Regions from separate parts of the Paenibacillus sp. QJM3NY_38 genome, predicted to be linked through region 3. Evidence: riboswitches for the same ligand, from Rfam matches in the RefSeq annotation. Region 3 holds a riboswitch; each other region holds the start of a gene.
What was found. Region 3 has a riboswitch for thiamine pyrophosphate ahead of tenA (thiaminase II). Riboswitches for the same ligand answer to the same signal wherever they lie in the genome.
Positions count from the first base shown of each region.

Region 1: another riboswitch for thiamine pyrophosphate. It lies ahead of AC0VZ8_RS22150 (YkoF family thiamine/hydroxymethylpyrimidine-binding protein); the one in region 3 lies ahead of tenA (thiaminase II).
Region 2: another riboswitch for thiamine pyrophosphate. It lies ahead of AC0VZ8_RS03105 (ABC transporter substrate-binding protein); the one in region 3 lies ahead of tenA (thiaminase II).
Region 4: another riboswitch for thiamine pyrophosphate. It lies ahead of AC0VZ8_RS28475 (ECF transporter S component); the one in region 3 lies ahead of tenA (thiaminase II).

Region 1 covers NZ_CM149665.1:4,814,257-4,816,455, reverse strand. Annotated here, with positions in the region: gene AC0VZ8_RS22160 (nucleotidyltransferase domain-containing protein) at 1-309, shown strand, start outside; gene AC0VZ8_RS22155 (YjcZ family sporulation protein) at 427-525, shown strand; gene AC0VZ8_RS22150 (YkoF family thiamine/hydroxymethylpyrimidine-binding protein) at 598-1,203, opposite strand; TPP riboswitch at 1,289-1,391, opposite strand; gene AC0VZ8_RS22145 (nitroreductase family protein) at 1,576-2,178, opposite strand.
Region 2 covers NZ_CM149665.1:700,618-702,816, reverse strand. Annotated here, with positions in the region: gene AC0VZ8_RS03110 (VOC family protein) at 129-512, shown strand; TPP riboswitch at 686-797, shown strand; gene AC0VZ8_RS03105 (ABC transporter substrate-binding protein) at 912-1,943, shown strand; gene AC0VZ8_RS03100 (MTH1187 family thiamine-binding protein) at 2,033-2,199, shown strand, end outside.
Region 3 covers NZ_CM149665.1:1,344,974-1,347,172, forward strand. Annotated here, with positions in the region: gene AC0VZ8_RS05905 (VOC family protein) at 410-910, opposite strand; TPP riboswitch at 1,173-1,276, shown strand; gene tenA (thiaminase II) at 1,417-2,103, shown strand; gene thiM (hydroxyethylthiazole kinase) at 2,159-2,199, shown strand, end outside.
Region 4 covers NZ_CM149665.1:6,147,483-6,149,681, forward strand. Annotated here, with positions in the region: gene AC0VZ8_RS28470 (ABC transporter ATP-binding protein) at 1-658, opposite strand, end outside; gene AC0VZ8_RS28475 (ECF transporter S component) at 651-1,280, opposite strand; TPP riboswitch at 1,372-1,484, opposite strand; gene asd (archaetidylserine decarboxylase) at 1,649-2,199, shown strand, end outside.

The sequences.
Region 1 (2,199 bases), 3.5 Mb from region 3:
TACCGTTATGTGCTAACCGAGTACATGCTGGACTTGAAGAGTCCCCGAAGCGATGGCGAAAAATGGTTTACGGTGCACAAAATAGCTGCGATTCTCTGTGATTTTGTACTTAGGGTGAACCGGGAGTGGACGGGTGAAGGGAAAACGCTGTTCCGCCTGTTTAACCGCTTTGACACAATCTTAGGAGAGCGATTGGAAGCAGCGCTCGCGGCGATGTATCGCCAAGATGATCCTTCTGTTCTAATGGCATTTACCGAGGAAATGCTCCGTCCGTACGGAGGGAAACTTCTCATCGGTTATGAGGAATAAAATATCGTTGCCAATAGATAAAGAGAGGTACATTAGCCGTGACGCTAGCAAGGCGCGGGAAATACTATAATAGTGTGATTACATCACGTCATACTTTAAATCCAGGAGGGGATCTTCATGAGCGGAGTATATGGCGGCGGTGAATATGGCAATTCAGTAGGAATTATTTTGGTTCTCTTTATCCTGCTCGTAATCATCTTGAGTGCTTGGGTTTAAACCGTCAAGATTCTTGGCAGTAGTGACAGAAAAGCCCGGCGCATGCCGGGCTTTTGTCTGCCTCAATCGAACTCAATTCGATGCGGCTTTGACCGATGGGCTGTGGGCAGACACAACCGCTGTCATGACCAGATGACTGCTGTCGGATTGGATCGCATGCAAAAACGCCTCTTCAAGTGACCCGAACACCCGGGATAAGGACCCGTCCAACCGGCTGGCGTAATGAACGCCTCCGGCGAATGTACCGGCTGCCTTCGCACGATTTACCTCAGCGTAGATGACCTCCATATAGTTATCCGTACCCATGGGGTAAAGAGCGAATTGGCAGGCAGTCTCCATATCCGCATGTTCTCCGATGTCGTTGTTTAAGCGGGTCGAATCCTCAGTCATATATACATCGGCGTCCGTATCTCCGGGGCAGCCGATGGAATAAGTGCCATTAAAAACAGTGTGCACGCCACTAGCCGCAGCATAGGCGAATATCGCCCTTGTAACATCAAAGACATGCTCTGCACGTCCACGAATACAAGTGCTCACATCGTCTGTCTGAATCCACACCTTCCCCGTATCCACAGATTGCAGCGCGCCCAGGATGACCTCCACAAACCGGTCTGTCATGGGAAATACCGAAAACCGGCATCCCACGATCCGGCTGGTTCCGCAAACAAGCTCATTCATTGTCATTTCCTCCTCATTATATAAGTCCACGCCAAAAAAACCGCACCCCGTGAAGAAGGTGCAGTTATGCCTACGAAAGGAAATAAACATAAATGCTACACTTCCCCACGCTAGTATGACCTAGATCGGGTGATAAGGGTTAACGGCAGCCCGCCGTCTCTCAGCACATGGCACCCCTAGTACAGCCAACATCTTATGTAGTTGGTTAACCACAAGATTTGCCCCGGAACTTCATGTTATCGGTAGAAGTTCGAGGGTTCTTACCTGTGTAATTGTATCGTTTTGCCATCGGTTTTTCAATCTTTGCCCATTATAAAAACCGCCTGTCCCAGTTGCAGGAACTTAGGGAGGCGGCTTTTTTCATCTGTTTGATTAGTTATATACTTTCACGCGATCTTCAAGCGGTGCAAATTCTTTTTCGCCTGGTTCAGCAACCGGCTTACCGAAAGGCATTTGAGCAATCAGCTTCCAGCTTTCCGGGATGTTCCATTCGGCTTTTACTTTTTCGTCGATCAGCGGGTTGTAGTGCTGCAGGGATGCGCCCAGACCTTCTGCTTCAAGGGATGTCCATACTACAAATTGCAGCATGCCGTTGGATTGGTTGGACCATACCGGGAAGTTGTCGGCATAAGCGGCAAAGTTTTGTTGCAGCCCGGCAATGACGTTGTTGTCCTCGAAGAACAGTACCGTACCGTAACCAGCGCGGAATGAAGCCATTTTGTCGGCAGTGGATTTGAATGCTTCTTCATCACCAACAACTTCCTTCAGAATGCCTTCCGTCATGTCCCACAGTTTATCATGCTGTTCGCCAAGCAATACAACGACGCGTGCACTTTGGGAGTTGAAAGAAGACGGAGTATACTTAACCGCTTCGTTTACGATTTCCTGAATACGCTCGTCCGAGATAACGGATTCTTTGCTAATCCCGTAATAAGAACGGCGATTTTTGAGTGCAGCTGAAAAATCTTTAGACATTGAAAAAAAACCTCCTGGTGT
Region 2 (2,199 bases), 640 kb from region 3:
AAGATGAGGAAATGAAAGAAAAATCATCTTTATCAGCCCCTGCATGAACACAACTCCCACTTGACGTATAGGGATTATGTGATAACATTTCAGTCATATCTCATATAGATCGGAAAGGGTGTTGAACCATGTCACAGAAACGCTTAGATCATGTCGGTATTGTTGTCCGGGACCTAGAAGCTACAATCGCCTTCTATACATCCGTAGTCGGACTAGAACTAAAGAATCGCCTGACCCATACGAATGGCGTCATCCAGCTGGCGTTCCTCGGGTTTAATGGCAGCAACGAGACGGAAGTCGAGCTTATTCAGGGATACAGCGACACGCTGCCAGCCGAGGGCACCGTTCATCATTTTGCAGTCAGCACGGACAACATTGAAGAGGAATATGCCCGGGTTCAAGGACTTGACGTTCCTCACTTGGACGAGGAAATCGTGACGCTCCCGAATGGTTTCCGTTATTTCTTCGTACATGGTCCCGAAGGGGAATGGATTGAGTTCTTCCAGCGCTAACCTCTACGTAGAAGCCTTATTCAAATACTTTATCTCGTGAAAGGTTCATAGGATCAATTAATGTTTCCCCTTGCATAAGTGTTCTAAGCAAAGACCTGCCCCGTTCGTACCTCTTCGAACTAGACAGGTCTGGTGTGTTAGGACTATAATAGCGGATGTAATGATCGAAACTTCATAAATACCGGGGGAGCTGGGATATGGCCGGCTGAGAGTGTATCCGATATGATACTGACCCTTACACCTGATCTGGGTAATGCCAGCGTAGGAAGCCCATGTTTGCGGCAGCTATTTATTTGCCGTGGTATACACTTACGCCGTCATGCGTCCTGATATCATCAGGGCGTTTTTTTTGTGGAGTTGCGAGGTAATAGAAAGAGAACTTAAAGGAGAGAAGAAACGATGAAGAAGGGAAGATGGATTCCGCTGCTTCTCGCTTGCGTCCTGCTTATGTTCGCGTCCGGATGCGGTACAAGCGAACAGAACAAGAAGACAGGTGCCGAAGGTGAAGGCAGTCAGACTTCCGGGAAACTCCGTGACGTGCAGCTGATGCTCGATTGGTCCGCCAATACGAATCACACCGGCCTGTATGCAGCGAAGGAGCTTGGGTATTATGAGGAAGAAGGGCTTAATGTCCAGATCGTCCAGCCGGGAGCAGGCGGAACGGATACGCTGGTCGCATCCGGAAACGTGCCGTTTGGCATCAGTTATCAGGAAGGCGTAACGCTGGCCAGAACGCAAGGATTGCCGCTCGTTTCCATTGCAGCAATCATTCAGCATAATACGTCCGGCTTTGCCGCCCCCAAGGACAAAGGCATCGTGAAGGCAGGCGATTTTGAAGGAAAATCCTATGGCGGCTGGGGCTCACCTGTGGAGGAAGCCGTCATGAAATCCATCATGGAGATCGATGGCGCCGATGTCAGCAAGGTGAATATGGTCAATATGGGCGATGCCGATTATTTTACGGCCGTCAAACGCGACATTGATTTTGCCTGGATCTTCTATGCTTGGACGGGGATTGAAGCCGAGCTTCGCAATGAGCCGCTTGACATGATTTATGTGAAGGACTACTCCGAGCAGCTTGATTATTACACACCGGTAATCGTGACGAACGAGAAGCTGATCCAGGAGGACCCTGAGCTTATCAAAGCGTTCATGCGGGCGACTTCAAAAGGATACGACTATGCGATTCAACATCCTGAAGATGCGGCAGCTCTGCTTACGAAGGCGGTTCCTGACTTGGATGCCGAACTGGTTCTCGCCAGCCAGAAATGGCTGAGCCCCCGTTATCAGGATGATGCATCCCGCTGGGGCGAGCAGAAAGCCGAAGTATGGTCAGGATATGCCGACTGGATGTTTGAGCGCAAGCTGCTGGAGAAGGAACTTGATGCGGACCGCGCATTCACCAATGATTTTTTACCGGAGCAGCCATAAGGTTATTTCTATTTAAAAAGAAGAGAGACGGCCTTTGCAGCAGGCTGCTCTCTTCCATCAATATAGCTTGCACGAAAGGATGAGTTTACATGGCGAATACACTTTTGAGCATTCAAGTGATACCGAGAACGCCAAACGGGGCCGACAGCATCCCTTATGTAGATGAAGCGATTAAGGTCATTCAGGAATCAGGCGTGAAATACGAGGTTCATGCACTCGAAACGACCATGGAAGGTGAGCTCGCCGAACTGCTCAA
Region 3 (2,199 bases):
AGCAGTCGCACCAAGCCCAGCAGTAGCCTCAATCCCAGCAGTCGCATCAAGCCCAGCAGTAGCCTCAAGCAGTCGCACCAATCCCAGCAGTAGCCTCAATCCCAGCAGTCGCACCAAGCCCCAGCAGTAGCCTCAATCCCAGCAGTCGCACCAAGCCCAGCAGTAACTCCAATCCCAGCAGTAGCATCAATCCCAGCAGTCGCACCAATAGTAGCAGGTAGCACCATGCCCAGCAGTAGCCTCAGCTACATACTCTGTGTTCCCTCGGTTTCTACCTCTAAACCATAGCTACTCTGAGTTACCCGGTCCCTACATCGATTATAATCGACAGCCATCCAAGCATACCCCTTGGAACCGAACCACCCATGATGTTCTCCCTGAAATAACGCTTTTGCTTCACTTCACCTTGTTACGAAATCTTCACCACGATTTCCGCTCCGGCCACATAGGTCATTGCCTTCATGTAATCCGGGTCCTGGGCGCGTCGTTCCATCTCCTCGGGCGTCAGGTCCTCCATTCGCGTCTGAATCCACCATAAGTTGCCGAACGGGTCCCGTACCCGTCCCACCCGGTCGCCGAAGAACAAACTCGTTGGCTCCGTCACCGAGACGGCTCCTGCGGCGAGCGCTTGCTGGTAAGCAGCATCGCAATCCTCAACATATAAGCGGAGGTACGCCGGGCTATCCGGCCATTCCGGCTTTGCATCAAACATCATCACTACGGAATCTCCGATTCGCACCTCGGCATGGCCGATGACACTATCGCCAACATAGACGCGGGCTAACTCTTCGGCTTGAAAAGCCTGCTCCAGGAATTCAATCAGCGCTGCGGAGTTTCTTGAGATAATCCATGGTGTCACGGAGGTGTAGCCATCCGGAATGGGTTTAACCGCTTTTGATGGGTTCGTCATAAATAAGCTCGCTCCTTTAAACTTCATTTATTTGAATAACGTTTATGTACTCATTATGTTGGGGAATACATGACAACCCAGCGTCAGTGTTTCTGAAACAAGTGTCGGGTAGCCGGCGTTTTTTATTCGCGAAAGACCTCTGCCACCGTACAACATCATGATCCACCGATCACGGAAGATTTCGCACATGGGGTTCTGTCCGCGAACCGTTAACGTTTGACAGCATCTACAAACCTATGTACAGTATTAGACAAAAGAATAGGAAGTCCACTAGGGGAGCCGTTAGCGGCTGAGACAAGAGCGTATCTTGGACCCTTTGAACCTGATCTAGTTCGTACTAGCGTAGGAAAGTGGAGCCTTCGTATATAAGGTCTTGGTGCGTTTTTGGCGCACTCGGGCTTGTTGACGAAGCCGCTCCAGTTTTCGGGGCGGCTTTTTAGCGTTGCCTGGAAAGTCGTGTCTTATGGACTTCCTGCTCTTCAATAATGTTGGAGGTGGGGACAAAAATGAGTTTTACGCAAGAGCTCCGTCAGCAGGCGGGAGGCATTTTTCAAGCAATCTTCGACCATCCCTTTGTAAAAGGTATTGCCGAGGGGAAACTGGAGCGGAAACAACTGATCCACTATGTGAAGCAGGATTTTGAGTATTTGAATGCCTACATGCGAATTTACGGCATCGCCATATCTAAATCGACCAGCCGGGAAGAGATCGCGACCTTTAATGAACAGATTTCATTCATCCTGCATAGCGAGGTGCATCCGCATCAGAATTTTTGTGCAGCCGCCGGGGTGACCTACGAAGAGCTTCAAGGCTATCCGCTGGCTCCGTCCGCGCATCACTATATCCGTCATATGCTCACGGTGGCGCATGAGGGCAGTTTGGGCGAGATTATGGCCGTACTGCTGCCTTGCCCGTGGACCTACCTGGAGATTGGCCGTAAGCTGCTGGATGAAGTGAAGCCGGATGAATCCCATCCGTTCTACGATTGGATTTATTTCTACGGCAACCGGGGGGAAGACGCGACAGCCAAGTTCTGCAGCCGTGTCGATGAATGGGCGGAGCGTGCGACGGCAGCCGAGCGAGAACGGATGAAGGAGCATTTTATGCTGAGCTGCCAGCTGGAGTATATGTTTTGGGATATGGCTTATAAGCAGGAGGAATGGCCGGTGCCGTTGGAGGCTGCCGTGCTGTAAAGAACGAAGTCTACAAGCTCATAAATTCCAATATAGCGAAGAGAGGCTGATTCATATGCATACATGGGAAAAAGAGGTTTCGGCGCTTTTAACAAA
Region 4 (2,199 bases), 2.5 Mb from region 3:
CGACACGATCCACGTATCTGGCCATTTCTTCGATCCGGTGCTCCACGATGATCAGTGTCCGCCCATCCGATACGGCCTTCACCGCGGACCAGATTTGCTCCCTTCCTTCCGGGTCGAGCAAGGCAGATGGCTCGTCAAGGAACAGCACCTCCGGCTCCAGCAGCAGAGCCGAAGCCAGCGCTAACCTTTGCTTCATGCCTTGGGACAGATGCCCGATCGGCATATGAAGCTCCTCAAGATCAAGCCCCACCTCGCGGAGCGCCGCTTGCATCCGCTCCTTCATCTCATCACGGGGGACACTTAGATTTTCCAGTACGAAAGCCAGCTCTTCATCCACGTACGGCATGCAGAACTGGGTATCCGGATCTTGAAATACATACCCCCAAGAGCGCGGAACCAGCTGCGACTCGCATTTCATCGGCACCTCCGTTGCGCGGGGAATCATCCCGCTAAGCACCTGCAGCAGCGTGGATTTGCCGCAGCCGCTCGGACCGAGCAGCAACACCTTCTCCCCTCGGACAGCCGAGAAGGAGAGGTCTTTGAACATCAGTCGCTCCTCGCCCGGATACTTCAGACGCAATCCCTCCACATAGACCGCCGGTTCCGGAACCATCTCAGCGGACTGAGCCGGAACCAGGCTAACCGTGGCATTAGACATGGCGCGGATCATCCAGTGCTTCGTAATCCTTCTTCGACGCAGGACGCAGCAGGGATGTGACGCCCGTGCGGTCCAAGGCTTTGGCCAGCAAGAGCATGAGCAGGCCTGCAATGACGGCACCGCTGAGTACCCGCATACCGTATTTGGCCAGGAACATCCACGTCTGCAGGTCATCGGTATAGCTGTAATAGAAGTCCATGATCATCGATCCGATGGCTGCGCCTGCTCCGGCAATCGCCAGCGTCCACGCCGAGGTGCTCCGATAACGGAACGCCGCGAATACCAATTCTGCCCCAAGTCCTTGAATGAGGCCATACAGTAGCAGAGTCAATCCCCAGCCGCTGCCAAACAGCACTTCCACGTGGGCAGCCGCCACTTCCGCAATGATGGCCACTCCCGGCTTACGGATTAGCAAGTAAGCAAGCGTGGCTGCAGCGAACCACATTCCGTATAACAACTCATCCGCTTCAAAGAACAGCGGTTTTAACAGATTGTAAACCGAACCCCAGAAGTGATAAATGACGCCAAGCACCAGCGATACCAGCACCGTCACCAAAATATCGCTTAACCGCAGCCCTTTTCGGGGCTGAACCCCCAACTTCTCTTGCATAGATGTTCCCATAACCACACATTCCCCTCTCCACCTCTATTTTTGTGTAAGCACAACAAAAAACCGTCTGGAAAAACGCGCAGACGGAAAAATAGGCCCTATGTAGGCAGGGTCGGATATTCTCTACGCTGGCATTACCCAGTTCAGATTAACGGTCAACAGCGGATAACAGCTGCAATCTCAGCCTGATTCACTCAAGCCCCCGTATTCCCTATTCGGTTTCATGTTAATCTTAAAATACACATTCGTTCTCCAATTAGCAAGAACCTTTTTTCAAAAATGGCTATTTATTGATTTCCAGCTCATTCTATGTCAATATCAGAGTGATTGGCTTTTCCACCAACGTTTATTGCTGACACCTATGCACAAAGGAGAATGACATGGCTAAACAATTGCTGCGTCTGATGACTGAGCTGTCCTCCCGCAAGTGGCTGTCCCGAATCATGGGGCATTGTTCCCACAGCCGGCTGAGCCGTCATCTAATACCTGCATTCATACGAATTTATCAAATTCCGGCGCATGAAGCGGAGAAAGAAATCCACGAATACCGCTCACTGAACGAATTCTTTTCCCGCCGGTTAAAAATAGGCCTGCGCGCCATAGACGACACCGCCGATGCCATGGTAAGCCCCGTCGATGCCACGATATCGGCGATGTGCGCCGTCAACGCCGGCACCATTCTGAGCGTCAAGGGACAGGATTATACCCTGAGCGAGCTGCTCGCCAAATCACCGAGAATGGAAAACTACATCAACGGTTATGCATTTGTATTGTATTTAAGCCCAACCGACTATCATCGCATTCATTCCCCTGTAACCGGTGTTCAGGCGGAAAGCGAGCATTTAAAGGGACGCGTTTACCCCGTGAACGATTTTGCGATGACCCATATCCGGCATGTGCTCAGCCGTAATGAGCGCCTCATTACCTATAT